2 linked regions of the Luteolibacter sp. LG18 genome follow. The protein of the gene in region 2 interacts with the protein of the main gene of each other region in a pairwise test. Links are inferred from orthologs where the notes say so. Each region holds a gene or a part of one and is shown on either strand. Other genes may lie near its edges.

Region 1 (6,461 bases), 1.2 Mb from region 2 along the record:
GCGCCAGAAACGCTCGAAGAGGTGCGGCAGGTCGTTCGGCGAAAGTGCCGGTGCCGGATTGAGGAAGCGGATGGTGTGCTCGTCCGCCGCCACGCGCAGCAGGGAGTGTTCCGGTGCGTGCTGCACCGCGTTGCCACAGAGATTGGAAAGCGCCATTTCCAGCAGCACCGGATCGCTTTCGAGCACCAGGCTTTCCGGAATCCCTTGCTGCAAGGTGATCCCCCGTTCGGCGGCCCGTGCGGCATGGCGCTTCCAGATCTGATCGAGAAGGGCGGCGGGATTCACCTCGCTTCGCTGGATCGCGAGTGCCGGGTTTTCCGCCCGGGCGAGTTCCAACAAGCGGAGCGCGAGAGCTTCCATGTGTCCGGACACGTCCTTCACGTCCCGCCAGCAGGCGGCGCTTTCTTCCGGTGTGTCGGCCGGGGCCATGAGGCTCACCTCGGCGAGCGCGCGCAGTTCCGCCAAGGGCGTGCGGAGTTCATGGGCCACGTTCGCGGTGAAACGTTTCTCGCGGGCGAAGGCCGCTTCCAGTCGGGCCAGGAGTTCATTCAGACGTTCCGCGATGGGGCGCAGCTCGGCGGGCAGGGGAGTGGACGCGAACCGGGTGCCAAGCGACTCGGCCTTGACCGCGTCGATTTCCACCACCAGCCGGTTGAGGGGCCTGAGTCCGCCGCGGACGCTCCACCACACCAGCGCGGCCAGCATCGCCAGACTGGCGCAGGCGGCAGTCATCAGGCTTTCGCCGAGGTTCTCCAAGGTGTGTTCGAGGGGCTTTTGATAGCGCCCCACCACCAGCACCGGACGCTGGCCTTCGACGGTCGGCAAGGCCCGCGCCAGGAAGCGGAACTTGCGCCCGTCCCCCAAGCGCGCATCGAATGACGCGGAGGTTTGGTCGGCTGGCAGGGACACGAATACCCGCGAGTTTCCCAGCGACTTGGACCGCGAGACCTCCACCCCGTCTACCAATAGGAAATGCACGGCGCTGCCCTTGGACTGGTTGAACTCCGGCATCTCCTTCACGTCGGAATCCATCCGCACCTTGCCGTTCTCCTCCTCCACGAAGGGGCGCAGGGTCTCGAGCGTCAGGGAGAGGGAGGAATCGAAATCCCGGGTGAGTGCCACCCGCATGCTCCACTCGAAGACCAGCGCCGCGATCCCCAGCAGCACCATGCCGCCGACGAGAAACCGGAGGGTCAGCTTGAACCGCAGCGAATTCATGACGCGGGAACTTCCAGCACGTATCCAAGGCCGCGGCGCGTGTGGATGCAATCCCGGCCGAGCTTCCGGCGCAGGCCATAAACCGCGGTGTCCACCACGTTGCTCATCGGCTCCACCCGTTCATCGTAGATCCGTTCCTCGATCTCGGTACGGGACACCACCTGCCCGCGGCGGTGGACCAGGCACTCGAACAAGCGCCACTCGCGGGGGGTCAGGTCGATGTCTTTTCCATCCAGGGCGAGCTTTTTTTTGTGGAAATCCACGGTCATGGGCCCGAGTTCCAGCAGGCTCGACTTGTCCCCCCGCAGGCGCCGTCCCAGTGCGTCCACACGGGCAAGCAGTTCCTCCAGGGCGAAGGGTTTCACCAGGTAATCGTCCGCCCCTTCCCGCAGACCGGTCACCCGGTCCTCCACCGTATCACGGGCGGTCAGCAGCAGGACATGGACGTTCTTTCGTGCCGCCCGCAGGTGCTTCAGCAGGGCGAGTCCGTCGAGCTTCGGCATCATCACGTCCAGCACGATCACCTCGTAATCGTTCAGCTCCGCGGCTTCCAGGCCGCTTTCCCCATCCGCAGCCACATCCACCGCGTGGCCGGCATGCACCAGCGCCCTCCTCACCGTGCGGCGGAGGCTTTCGGAATCTTCGACGTAAAGGACGCGCACGCGGAGATGGGGAAGTCGGGCCACCCGGAAGCGGGTGGCCCGGGGAGATCTTACTTGTTATCGTCGTCGTCTTTTTCCCCGTCTTCCTTTTCCTCGTCCTCTTTCTCCTTCTCGGTTTCCCGTTCGATCTCCTTGCCGGTGGCATCGAACTTCACCTCCAGCTTGCCCTCGGCGGTCTTGATTTCCGCTTCGTAGACCGTGCCGGTGTATTTCTTGCCGGTTTCCTGCTCCACCTTCTCGAGCTTGCCGGCGGCGGCCACCTTCTTGATCGCCTCCTGCACCGGGGCCGGGGCGGCTTCCAGCGCGATCACATCCTCACGCAGCAGCACGGTGCCGTCGGCGGTGACGGAGATCTCGTGCTTGGTGCCGCCGGCCGTCCACTTGGCCTCGTAGGATTCGGTGCCGTCTTCCTTCTCGGCTTCGATCTTGACGGCTTCCTTGCCCGCGGCGGCCTGGATCGCGGCGGCGGCCTTGGCGGGGATTTGTTCGAGCGTGAGCCCGCCGTCCTTGGCGCTGGCCGCGAGAGGCAGGGCGAGGACGGTGGCGATGAGCGTGGTGGCGATTTTCATGGATCGATTGGTTTGTGGTTCATGCGGCCGGGTGGCCGGATGAGGCGAACGCTAGCGGGGTCCAGATGATCGCAGGATGACGTGGCGGAAAAACCGCGCGGGTTTGGAATTTTTCCGCCGGTCAGCCTTCCATCATCCCGCGCACGGTTTCCTCGTCGATCACCGCCACGCCGAGCGATTCCGCCTTGGTGCGCTTCGAGCCGCCGCCTTCCCCGGCGACGAGGAAATGGGTCTTCGCCGAGATCGAGCCGGAAACCTTGCCGCCCTTGTCCTCGATCAGGCGCTTCATGTCATCGCGGTCGATGCTGAGCGTGCCGGTGAGAACGAAGGTCTTGCCCGCCAGCGGTAGCGCGGAAAGGTCGGCCTCGGCCGCCTTCGGCAGGTAATTGTCCGATTTCGGATCGATGCCCAGTTCGTGCAGGCGCTCCAACACATGGCGACCCGCCTCGGAGGCGAAATAGTCCACCGTGCTCTGGGCCGCCACGCCGCCCAGCTCCGGGCTGATGCCGTAGGGCGCGAGCAGTTCCGTCAGTTCAGCGATGCGTGGTTTGTATTCCGTGGCGATCTGCTTGCGACGTTCCTTCTCCGAGTCGTCCAGCTTTTCCTTTTTCGGGTTCACCGGATTGGCCTTCAGCCAGGTGTCCTTCAAACCGCGCTCGCCGATCGCGGGCAGCAACTCCGAGGTGGTGAGCTCGCTCAGGCTGGAGAACAAACGGGACAGTTCCTTGGCTGCGGATTCGCCGACCTGGCGGATGCCCATGGCGAAGATCCAGCGGTCGAGCGGTTTCGAGCGCGCGGCAGCCAGCGCCTCGATCACCTTCGCGGCGTTCTTCTCGCCGAAACGGCGCGGCTCGGTGTCGGTGCCGAGGTTCAGGGCGCCCAGCGACTCCTCGGTGAGGGTGAAGAGGTCGAGCGGCGTGCGGCACATTTCCCGGCCAACGAGGGCTTCGGCCACCGTTTCACCGACGCCCTCGATGTCCAGCGCCTTGCGGGAGGCAAACTGCTTGATCTTCGAAACCGCCTGTGCGGGGCACTCGAAGTTCAGGCAGCGCCACGCCACGAATCCTTCCTCCTTGGTGATTGGTCCGCCGCAGGACGGGCACTTGCCGCCGACGTGGTCGAAGAGCGAGAACGGCACCGACGCGGGATCGCGTTTCTCCATCACCACCTTCACCACCGCGGGGATGATCTCGCCGGCTTTCTCAATGACCACCGTGTCGCCGAGGCGGACGTCCTTGCGCTGGATCTCCTCCTCGTTGTGGAGGGTGGCGCGGGAGACGGTGGTGCCGGACACGAACACCGGATCGAGCTCCGCCACGGGGGTGAGCACGCCGGTGCGGCCGACCTGCACGGTGACGGAATGGAGGCGGGTTTCCTTCTGCTCCGGCAGGAACTTGTAAGCGGCGGCCCAGCGCGGCGCGCGCGAAGTGAAGCCAAGTTTTTCCCGCTCGGCGCGGGCCAGCACCTTCACCACCGCGCCATCGGTGCCGTAGTCGAGCTGGTGGCGCAGCGTGTCGATCTCCTTGATGGCGGCGAGCACGGCATCGAGGCCGGCCGCGTGGATCACCGGCTTGTTGCGCGGGAGGCGCAGCGCGTCGAGGAGGTCGTGGAACTGGTCTTCGCTCGCCAGCTCGGGACCGTCATAGGCACCGAGCCCGTGGGCCAGGAACCGCAGCGGGCGCTTCGCCGCGATCTTCGGATCGAGCTGCTTCAAGGTGCCCGCGGTGGCGTTGCGCGGGTTGACGAAGGTCGGCAGCCCGGCCTCGTCGCGCTCCGCGTTCATCGCCGCGAAGCCCTCATTCGGCATGAAGATCTCGCCGCGGACTTCGATGAGAGGGGGGACTTCCTGAGTCAGTTTGACCGCTCCCTCCTTCAGAACCTGGAGATCGATGGGGATAAGCTCCCCGTCTTCGGCCTTGATCAGGTTTCCAACATGGGCATCCGCGATCTCCGTGCCGGTTGCATCGTTGATCCACCTATTGTGGCCGATCGACCGGTAGCCGTCGGCCGTGAACCATTCCTCGACTTCCTGCTGGGACGGTACATCCCCTTTGATGAAAGGCTGGGAAATGACGAATGCGGGTCCCTTGTCGGTGGGTAGGATCCCGTGGAAGCGGATACTATCCCCGAAGAGCCGGTTGCTCGCTCCCAGGTTTCTCAAATACGCCTCTGCGCCTTGGGCTCCGAAGTTCGGGGGGAGGGTGAACTTCACCACCCGGTTCAGGCCGGCCAAATGGAATACCGTGTGCTCGGACTGGCCTCCGAGTTCCTGCCAGTGGCTTACGACTTCGAGGAAGCGCTCCGGGTCGAGGATGCGGCCAGTTTCAGCTCCCCATTCAAGAATGGATTGGGCTTCCTGTCTGAGCCGTTCCGAAAAATCTGCGCCATCGCTTCCGCGGAGGTCATGCGCGAGCCTTGCTCCGAGGCTTTCTGCCGTGCCCGGTGCAAACGTTCCGCCATGGCCTTCGCTTGATTGGTGGCTTCCATCGGCGGGAAGGTAAGGGAGCTGGACCTCCAAGTCAACGTCCTGCCCGGTTCCGGCCTTGATGCTGGCGGTCAGCGAAAGCGGGATGCTGCGGATCGTCCGCACGTTGTGGGTGATGTCGTCGCCGGTCGTGCCGTCGCCGCGGGTGGCGGCGTATTCCAGTTTGCCGTCGCGATAGAGCAGGGACACCGCCACGCCGTCGATTTTCGGCTCGATGGTGACCTCGACGTTTTCACGCCCGAGGCCCTTCTGGAGACGCTTGTAGAAATCGATCAACTCCGCTTCCGGCACCTCCGCGTCCTTCAGCTCGAAGACATCGTCGATGCTCAGCATCGGCACCCGGTGGCGGACCTGTTGGAAGCCCTCGATCGGCTCGCCGCCCACGCGCTTGGTGGGTGAATCCGGATCGTCGAACTCCGGGTGCTTCGCTTCCAACTCCTCCAACTCGCGGTAGAGCTTGTCGTATTCGGCATCGGAAATCTCCGGCGCGGCATCCGTGTAGTAGAGCCGGTTGTGGTGGGCCAGCTCGGCGCGGAGCTGGCGGATGCGGGATTCCGGAGAAGTCTGGCTGAAAAGGTCGTCCATGCGGCTCCCGCGATTAGAGCGCAGGGTTCCCCTCTCTCCAACCGGATTTCCCGCCGGACCCTTATTCGATTTTTCCCGCGTGCCGCATTGGAAACAACCGTGCCCACGCGATTCGCTCGATCGCGATGATTGGAATGAGACCGTAGTAGCGGCTGTCCAGGCTGTTGGAATAGTGATCTCCCAAAACAAAGGCGGTTCCTTCAGGCACCACCAAGGGATAGCGCGGAGTGGACATCGCTGGCGTGTAGGCGTTTCCGGGTGGTTTGGCGTGCTCCCCTCCGCGGGTGGGGAGGGGGATACCATTGACCGTGAGTTCTCCGTTCAAGACCTCGATGCGATCTCCCGGCAAGGCGATCAACCGCTTGATCTGGGAGCCACCGAGCCCCTTGATGCGGGTTTTGGGGCCATCGAAGATCACCACGGAGCCTCGGAAGAGCTTGTCGCCGGATTTCAAAGGGCGACCGGATAGGATGGTGTCCCCTCCCTGGAGCGTGGGCTCCATGGCGCTGGTGGGGATGCGGTAGGCTTTGGGACGGACCCAAACGAGGAGGCCCACGAAAGCCACTATCAGGAGACCCAGAAAAGCCTGCCACCAAGTGAGCTTCTTGATCATTCGAACGGTTGCCATGGGCTCGGCACGTGACAAATCACCCCACCCACCGGTGCAGCCGCCGGAAGACCAACGCGCCGCAGAGGGTGCCGGTCATGTCGGCGAGGAAGTCGTTGATGTCGTTGCCCGAGCGGTTCGGGACGGACATCTGGTGCCACTCGTCGAGGCGGCCCATGGCCATGCCGGCGAGCATGCAGAGGGCGAAGAGGGTGCCCCAGTCCGGCTTGGCCGGGCGGAGGCGGTAGACGAAGGCGGAGAACAGGCCCGCACCGCCGAAGAAGTAGCCGAAGTGGCAGAGCTTGTCGAAATTGACGATGTCCTGCGTCCCCGGG
Region 2 (7,529 bases):
GAGGTGGAGACCACGCTCGGGCCGCGCTCCAGGCTCGCCGGCGGCTCGGGAAGATACGTCACTTCCTCGGTCTTCGCGTCCGACCAATAGCCGGACACCCATTGGTAGCCGTCATCGAGCGGGTTCCAATAACCGGGTACCCACTGGCGGCCCGGCGGCAGGTTGCGCCAGATGCCGCTGATCCAGATGAAGTCGGCGGTCTCGTCGTCCCACGCCCAGTAGCCGGGGATCCAGGTGACGTTCGTGCCGACCAATTGCTGCTCCGGCGGCACCTCTTCGATCGCGGCCGGCGGCTCCTTCTTCACGATGAGGCCGGGCGTCGGGTTGTAGCTGATCGTTTCGGCGAAGGCCTCGTGCACCGGCCCGCGGGTCAGCGTTTCGACTCCCTCTTGCTGCTGCTCTTCGGCCGGGATGGCCCGCGCCGGTTGGAGCGTGGTCAGAGAGCCGCACAGCGCCCACGCGCCCACGGTTCCCCAGATTGGAATGTGTTTCAGGTTCATGATCGGTCCTTTCTCAAAAAGCGGGTTCTGAATGGGATGCAGTGATCGCTCCCCAAGCTTAAACGCTAAGCGACTTCATGTATTCATGCAAGATGCGGCGAGGGCGTGATTTGCCCGGTGCCGCGTTGCACTCCGCACGGATTCGGCGGGAGAAAAAAGAATCGCGAATGGACCTGAATAATTCGGATTGGTTCTTCGTTCCACCCAGTGTCATGAAAACGACCCAATTGTTCGGTGCCCTGATCGCCGCGACCCTTTCCACCACTTCCCTGGCCAAGGCCGACTGGTTTGGTTCCTACGACGACCGCGGCTCTTACGAAGCCCGTGGCAGCGGCTACGTCGAAGTCGACTACCGCGGTGGCCGCGGCGGTGATTACGACCGCGACCGCGGATACGGTGGTGGCTATGGCGGCGGCTACGGAGGTGGTGGCGGCTACGGCGGCTATCATCGCCGCCCGATGAGCCTCGAAGCCCGCGCCCAGCTCCGCCTCCGCCAGATGGGCTACTACCGTGGCCCGATCGACGGTGACTTCGGCTACGGTTCCCGCCGCGCGCTCGCCCGCTTCCAGCGCGACCACCGCCTCCGCATCAGCGGCTGGCTCGACTGGTCCACCCGCCGCGCGCTCGGCCTCTGATCGGGGCGGAGGTTCATCCCGGATATGAAAAGCGCCGCTCCTCTTCAGGAGCGGCGTTTTCGTGCGAGCATCGTCACGCCATGGCTTTTTCGAGGATGAAGGCGAGCTCCTCCTTTTCGTGATCCGGTAGCGGAGCCGTCCGGGCGAGCTTCTTCAACCGCTCCTTCCGCTCGGGCGGGAGACGGAGAAACGCCCTGTTCTCCCGCTGTCGCCATTGCCTGACCAAGGTCAGCACGAAGGCCGGATCGTGTTCACGGGCATGGCTCAGAAGCAGTTCGAGGCCGTCCCATTTGTTGAAGGCGATGCACAGCTTCATCAGCACGGTGCGCAGCTCGATGGAAAAGCGATTCCAATCGGCGGTGCCGGAAAGCAGATGCACGCCAAGGGCCTGCCCCGCATCACCCAGTCGCCTCCTCGCGACCTTGCCGATGCCAGGCCGTGGATCGTCCGCATCCTGAAGAAACCGGTCGACGTGTTCCGCGATGGAATCCGCGGGCAAACACAGCAGGGCGGCTTTCTTGAGGGCCGCATCATCCGAGTCCAGATGGCGTGCGGCCATGGCACGGCCTTCTGCCGGACAGGTTTCGCACAATCCCTGCAAGGCCACCGGCGCGTAAGCCGCGGTGTTCAGCGCCGCCCGGTAATGGGCGGCGAAGTCCATCGGGGCCAACCGGGCAAGGTGGAATCGGGCGAACTGGCGCAGGCTCTTGCTGGGAACGAGGAGCGTGGTGACCAACTTCGGCACCACCGCCTGTGGTTCGGTTTCCACGAGAAATGTCAGCCATTCGCGGCGGACCGGCACCACGCGCGCATGGTCCAGCCGCAGGGTGGCCGCCTCGCGGTCCTCATCGCCCAAGCGTGGCAACACCGAGCGGATGTACCACAGCAAGGCCGTGCGGTCGTTGCTCTCCAGCAGGGCCCTCCTTGTCCGCGGCCCTGGCACACCGGCTTCCGATTTCAGGATGCCGAGGTAGAGCCCGCGTTCCTTCCCTTGTGCGTGGTTCCAGCACCACAGCCAGGCGTCCTCATCGCGCTCTCCGACAAGAGCCATCCGCCATGCCTCAAGCGCGTCGCGCCGCTCGCGGAATCCGCTGCGTCCGCAATCCCGGAGTCGCTCCACCAGTGGGACCAACCGCATCCGCTCGTTTTGATCCAATTCTCCTACCACCTGCGGCAGATGTTTCTCCGCCAGGTCACGTACCGGCGGAGCCCAATCGTTCAGGCGGACGAACAGCAAGCTGGCCCGGAGCAGGGCAGGCAATTGTCCACGGTGGCGGATCGCCTCCGCCCGGACCTGTCCGGAGTGATGGCAAAGCGCGAGTATCTCCACGGCAGGGCCATGGAGCGTTGGCAGGGGGGCCAAGGGACGGCGGGAGGAAAGCATGTTGCGCCGGATCGCCTCGTCCACCCGCGGCCACATCCGGATGGGGAGTTTCATCGCAAGCTCCATCGCCACCGTTCCCAGCGGCGGGCAAATGCCGCGTTGATCGGTGGCAAGGAGGTCCAAGGACTGGAGCAGGGCGAGTTCGGGCTTTTCCGTCTGGAGGTGGCCGAGGGCGGCATCGAGTTCGGCCGCCGTGGGGAACTTCTCTTCTGGTTCAGAGTTCGCCGCGGTCAGGGCGCGCCAGATCGCCGCCACGGCGGACCGGGCGATTTCAGTGAGGGCGTTCCGTTGGCTCATGGGAGATGGAGTTGGCGAGGAAAACAAAAAGGGCGGCGGTTCCGGAGAACCGCCGCCCTTGGGAAAAAAGCAGGGGTTCAGTTCGCCACGATGCTGACGAGCTTGCCGGGGACGTAGATCACCTTGCGGATGGTCTTGCCGTCGGTGTGCTCCTTCACGCGCTCGCTGGCCTGGGCCAGGGCTTCCACTTCGGTCTGGTCGGCGCTGGTGGAGATGCGGATGCGGTCGCGCAGCTTGCCATTCACCTGCACCACCACCTCGATCTCGTCGGTGACCAGCGCGGCCTCGTCGTGCTGCGGCCACGCGCTCTCGCTGAGCGGCGTGACGCCGCCGAGCAGGGCGTGGATTTCCTCGGTGAGGTGCGGTGCGAAGGGGTTCAGCACGTGCAGCAGCAGCGTGAACTCCTTCAGCGGGGCCACGTCCGCCTGGGTGAAGGCATTCGTGCAGATCATCATCTGCGAGATCGCGGTGTTGAACGACAGCTTCTCGATGTCCTCGGTGACCTTCTTCACCGTCTCGTGCACCACCTTGAGCAGGTCCTTGTCCGTGCACGGCACGTCCTGGACCTTGCCGTTCGACTTCCAATCGCCGGCTTCGGTCTGCTCGAAGGCGATGCGCCAGACGCGGGCGAGGAAACGGGAGACACCCTCCACGCCCTTCATGCTCCACGGCTTCACCTGCTCCAGCGGGCCCATGAACATCTCATAGAGGCGCAGCGAATCCGCGCCGTATTCCTTCACGACGTCGTCCGGGTTCACCACGTTGCCGCGGGACTTGGACATCTTCTGGCCGTCCTCGCCGAGGATCAGCCCCTGGTTCACCAGGCGTTGGAACGGTTCGTTGCTGCCCACGTGGCCGAGGTCGAACAGCACCTTGTGCCAGAACCGCGCGTAGAGCAGGTGCAGCACGGCGTGCTCGGTGCCGCCGATGTACAGGTCCACCATCCCCGGCTTGTCGCCGCCGCCCCAGTAGGACTCGGCGGCCTCGGAGATGAAACGTCCCGAATTACGAGGATCGCAGTAGCGCAGGTAGTACCAGCACGATCCCGCCCACTGCGGCATCGTGTTGGTCTCGCGGATCGAGCCGTCCGGCAGCTCCACCCACTCGCGGGCCTTGCTCAGCAGCGGCTCTGGCGAGCCGGAAGGCTTGTAATCCTCCAGCGGCGGGGCCAGCAGCGGCAGCTCGGCGTCCGGCAGCGCGTAATGCAGGCCGTCCTTCCAGGTCAGCGGGAAGGGCTCGCCCCAGTAGCGCTGGCGGGAGAACAGCCAGTCGCGCAGCTTGAACTGCACACGGCGCTTGCCTTTGCCTTCGCCTTCCAGCCATCCGATCATCTTCGCCTTGGCTTCGGCCGTCGGCAGGCCATCCAGGAAACCGGAGTTCACCGCCGTGCCCGGATCGGTGTAGCCCTGCCAGGCTTGGTCGCCGGCCGGCTGCACCACCTGCACGATCGGCAGGTCGAACTTCTTCGCGAACTCGAAGTCACGCTCGTCGTGCGCCGGCACGGCCATGATCGCGCCGGTGCCGTAGCCCATCATCACGTAGTCCGCGATCCACACCGGGATCTGCTCGCCGCTCACCGGGTTGGTGGCATGCGCGCCGGTGAAAACGCCGGACTTGTCCTTGTTCAGGTCGCCGCGCTCCAGATCGGACTTCGCCGCGCAGGCCGCCACGTAGGCGTCCACCGCCGCCTTCTGGTCCGGCGTCGTGATTTCGGAAACGTAAGGATGCTCCGGGGCCAGCACCATGTAGGTCGCTCCGAACAGCGTGTCCGGCCGGGTGGTGAACACGGTTACCGTGTGGCCATCGAGTTGGAAATCCACTTCCGCGCCCTCGCTGCGGCCGATCCAGTTCTTCTGCAGCAGCTTGATGCCTTCCGGCCAATCCAGCGGCTCCAGCTCGTCGATCAAACGCTGGGCGTAGCTCGTGATCCGCAGCATCCACTGGCGCAGCGGACGGCGCTCGACGATGTGGCCCTTCGAGCGCCACTCCTCGACCTCTTCGTTCGCCAGCACCGTGCCCAGGTCCGGGGACCAGTTCACCGGCGCTTCATGGACGAAGGCCAGCCGCACCGCGTCGATCTGCTCACGCGTCCAGCCCTTCGCTTCCAGCTCGGAAATGGGGCGGGCCTGCCGCGTCTCCTCGTCGAAATAGGAGGAGTAGAGCTGCAGGAAGATCCACTGCGTCCAGCGCACGTATTCAGGATCGGTCGTCGCGATCTCGCGGTCCCAATCGTAGGCGAAACCCAGCGACTTCAGCTGGCGCTTGAAGGTCTCGATGTTCGCGGTGGTGGTGATCGCCGGATGCTGGCCGGTCTTGATCGCGTACTGCTCCGCCGGCAGGCCGAAAGAATCCCAGCCCATCGGGTGCAGCACGTTGAAGCCCTGGCGGCGCTTCGCCCGGCCGATGATGTCGGTGGCGGTGTAGCCCTCCGGGTGGCCCACGTGGAGGCCGGAACCGGACGGATACGGGAACATGTCCAGGACGTAGAACTTCGGCTTCGTGGCATCGAAGTCCGCGTCACCCGGATTCGGGGTGCGGAACGTCTTCTCCGCGTCCCAGCGGGCCTGCCACTTGGGTTCGAAGTCGTCGAAAGGAAACGGTTTGCGGCGGTCGGACATGGTCTTCGGAAAACGGGAAAGGGGCGCGGACTCTGGCGGAACGCCTTCACCTTGAAAAGCAAAACCCCGCCGGGCCACCAGGCCGGGCGGGGAAATCGAATGGCGGACAACCCGCCGGAATCTTTCGGAAACCCAAAGGATCAGCCCTTCGCGCCGAGCAGGCCCTTCAGGTGCGTCACGTAGGCCGTGTCGCCACCGTCCTTGTAGCCGGTCTGGCCGACCTTCTTGCCGTCGCCGTCCACCAGGATCACCGTCGGGTAGCCCCGCACGCCGAATTCCTTGGCCAGCGCCTCGTTCTGCTCCTTGAGCTTGCGGCTCTGGCGCTTGTCGTGTGGGAAATCCACTTCCACCAGGATCAGCTTGTCCTTGGCGTAGTCTTTGAAGGCCTTCTGCGAGAAGACCTCCTTGTCCAGTTTCATGCACCAGCCGCACCAGTCGGAGCCGGTGAAGTCGAGCAGGATGGTCTTGTTCTCCTTCTTCGCCTGGGCCTTGGCGGCCTCGTAGTTGTCCGTCCAGCCCGCGCCACTTCCGGCGAGGGCGAGGGCGGCGGTGGCGAAAAGGGTGGCGGCGGATGCGATAATCTTTTTCATCAAGCGGGGTTCAGATAGGGGAAAGCCCCGCCCGGACCAGGTCCGGACGGGGCACCATGACAGGTATTCCGTTCAAAGGGGTCAGTCGAGTTCCTTCTTCGTGAGGGACTCGTCGAGGTGCTTCAGGAAGCCCTCGCTATCGGGAAACTGGGAGGCGAAGAAGCGGTTGAACTCCTTGCCCTGCGGGTCCAGCAGCACCACCGTCGGGAAGCCTTCGATCTTGTACTTCTCCGCCAGCGGCTTGTTCTTCTCGGCGATTTCCTTCTCGGCCTTCGGGAAATCCAGCTCCACCAGCACGAACTTCTTCGAGGCCTTGTCCACGAAGTCCTTCTTCGAAAAGACGTTCTTCCGCATCGCGATGCACGGCGGGCACCAGTCGGAGCCGGTGAACTCCACCAGCACGGATTTCTTCTCCTTCTTGGCGGTGGCGAGGGCTTTTTCGAGATCGGTGGACCAGCCTTCGAGCGTGGCGGAGAAGGCGGAAGCGGAAAGGGCGGCGACACCGACCGTGACAGAGGCAAGCCAGGTGATTGCTTTCATTGACCTATAAGGCGTAGCACAACGCCGGATTATTTCAAAAATCTTGGCCCCGGTCCCGCAAACCGGTAGCCGGAGGTATGGAAACCCGCCCCCGGCTCGTCATCGCCACCCGCAACGCCCACAAGACCGCGGAAATCCGCTCGATGATCGGGGATCGCTACGAAGTCCTCGACGTCACCGCCTTCCCGGACCTCCCCTCCGTCCCGGAAACCGGCACCACCTTCCTCGAAAACGCCCGCCTCAAGGCCCTCGCCATCAGCCGCGAAATCGAGGGCATCGTCCTCTCCGACGACTCCGGCCTCGAGGTCGACGCCCTCGCCGGAGCTCCCGGCGTCTGGTCCTCCAGCTACGGCGGCGAGGAGGGCAACCACACCCGCAACAACGAGCGCCTTATGCGCGAGATGTCCGACAAGAACCAGCGTACCGCCCGCTTCCGCTGCACCATGGTTGTCGCCGAGCACGGCACGGAGCTCGGCAATTTCGACGGCAGCGTGGAGGGCGCGATCATTGAGGAGCGCCGCGGCACGGGCGGCTTCGGCTACGATCCGCTTTTCGTCCCCGCTGGCTACGACCGGACCTTCTCCGAACTCGGCGACGACGTGAAGAACCAGCTCAGCCACCGTGCCCGCGCCCTGGCCAAGGTGGTCGAGTGGCTGGAAACCCGGCGATGAACGCTAGGAAAGAAAGCAAGGTTCCGCGGCTCTTCGGCATCCTCATGCTGCTGGGCGGTTGCGGGATGCTCGCGCTGGCCATCTTCGGCCACGCCCGTGGCGGAGGAGAAAGTCCGTGGTATGTCTGGCTGTTTCCGTGGCCCTTCCTCGCGATTGGCGTCGGAGGCATCCTGTACGGAAAACTTTCCGCGCGAGCGGCCATTCGATCCACCCCCACACAGGATGATCTGGGCCGGGTGATCCTGCCGGGAGGCACAGGCCGGGTTCGCGATGCCATTCCGGTCGTGGTGGGTG

Evidence for each region. The genes of interacting proteins can lie anywhere in the genome.
Region 1: the proteins of leuS (region 2) and ligA interact in binary tests that used the Escherichia coli proteins (3 or more experiments, as listed by UniProt). The link is inferred for Luteolibacter sp. LG18 from one-to-one orthologs.

What each region holds. Positions count from the first base shown.
Region 1 is NZ_AP024600.1:173,795-180,255, reverse strand. The notes cover bases 2,371-5,859. They hold ligA (NAD-dependent DNA ligase LigA), read right to left. Parts: upstream 5,520-5,859; coding sequence 2,571-5,519; downstream 2,371-2,570. Other genes in these bases: lepB (signal peptidase I), read right to left, coding at 5,581-5,859; llg_RS00730 (hypothetical protein), read right to left, coding at 2,371-2,449. In the rest of the region: llg_RS00740 (ATP-binding protein), read right to left, coding at 1-1,218; llg_RS00735 (response regulator transcription factor), read right to left, coding at 1,215-1,880; more of llg_RS00730, read right to left, coding at 1,931-2,370; more of lepB, read right to left, coding at 5,860-6,147; llg_RS00715 (VanZ family protein), read right to left, coding at 6,167-6,461. UniProt on the Escherichia coli protein: DNA ligase that catalyzes the formation of phosphodiester linkages between 5'-phosphoryl and 3'-hydroxyl groups in double-stranded DNA using NAD as a coenzyme and as the energy source for the reaction.
Region 2 is NZ_AP024600.1:1,400,253-1,407,781, reverse strand. The notes cover bases 2,665-5,758. They hold leuS (leucine--tRNA ligase), read right to left. Parts: upstream 5,435-5,758; coding sequence 2,894-5,434; downstream 2,665-2,893. Other genes in these bases: llg_RS05895 (thioredoxin fold domain-containing protein), read right to left, coding at 5,575-5,758; llg_RS05905 (hypothetical protein), read right to left, coding at 2,665-2,816. In the rest of the region: llg_RS05915 (hypothetical protein), read right to left, coding at 1-500; llg_RS05910 (peptidoglycan-binding domain-containing protein), read left to right, coding at 713-1,135; more of llg_RS05905, read right to left, coding at 1,209-2,664; more of llg_RS05895, read right to left, coding at 5,759-6,024; llg_RS05890 (thioredoxin family protein), read right to left, coding at 6,106-6,564; rdgB (RdgB/HAM1 family non-canonical purine NTP pyrophosphatase), read left to right, coding at 6,642-7,235; llg_RS05880 (hypothetical protein), read left to right, coding at 7,214-7,529.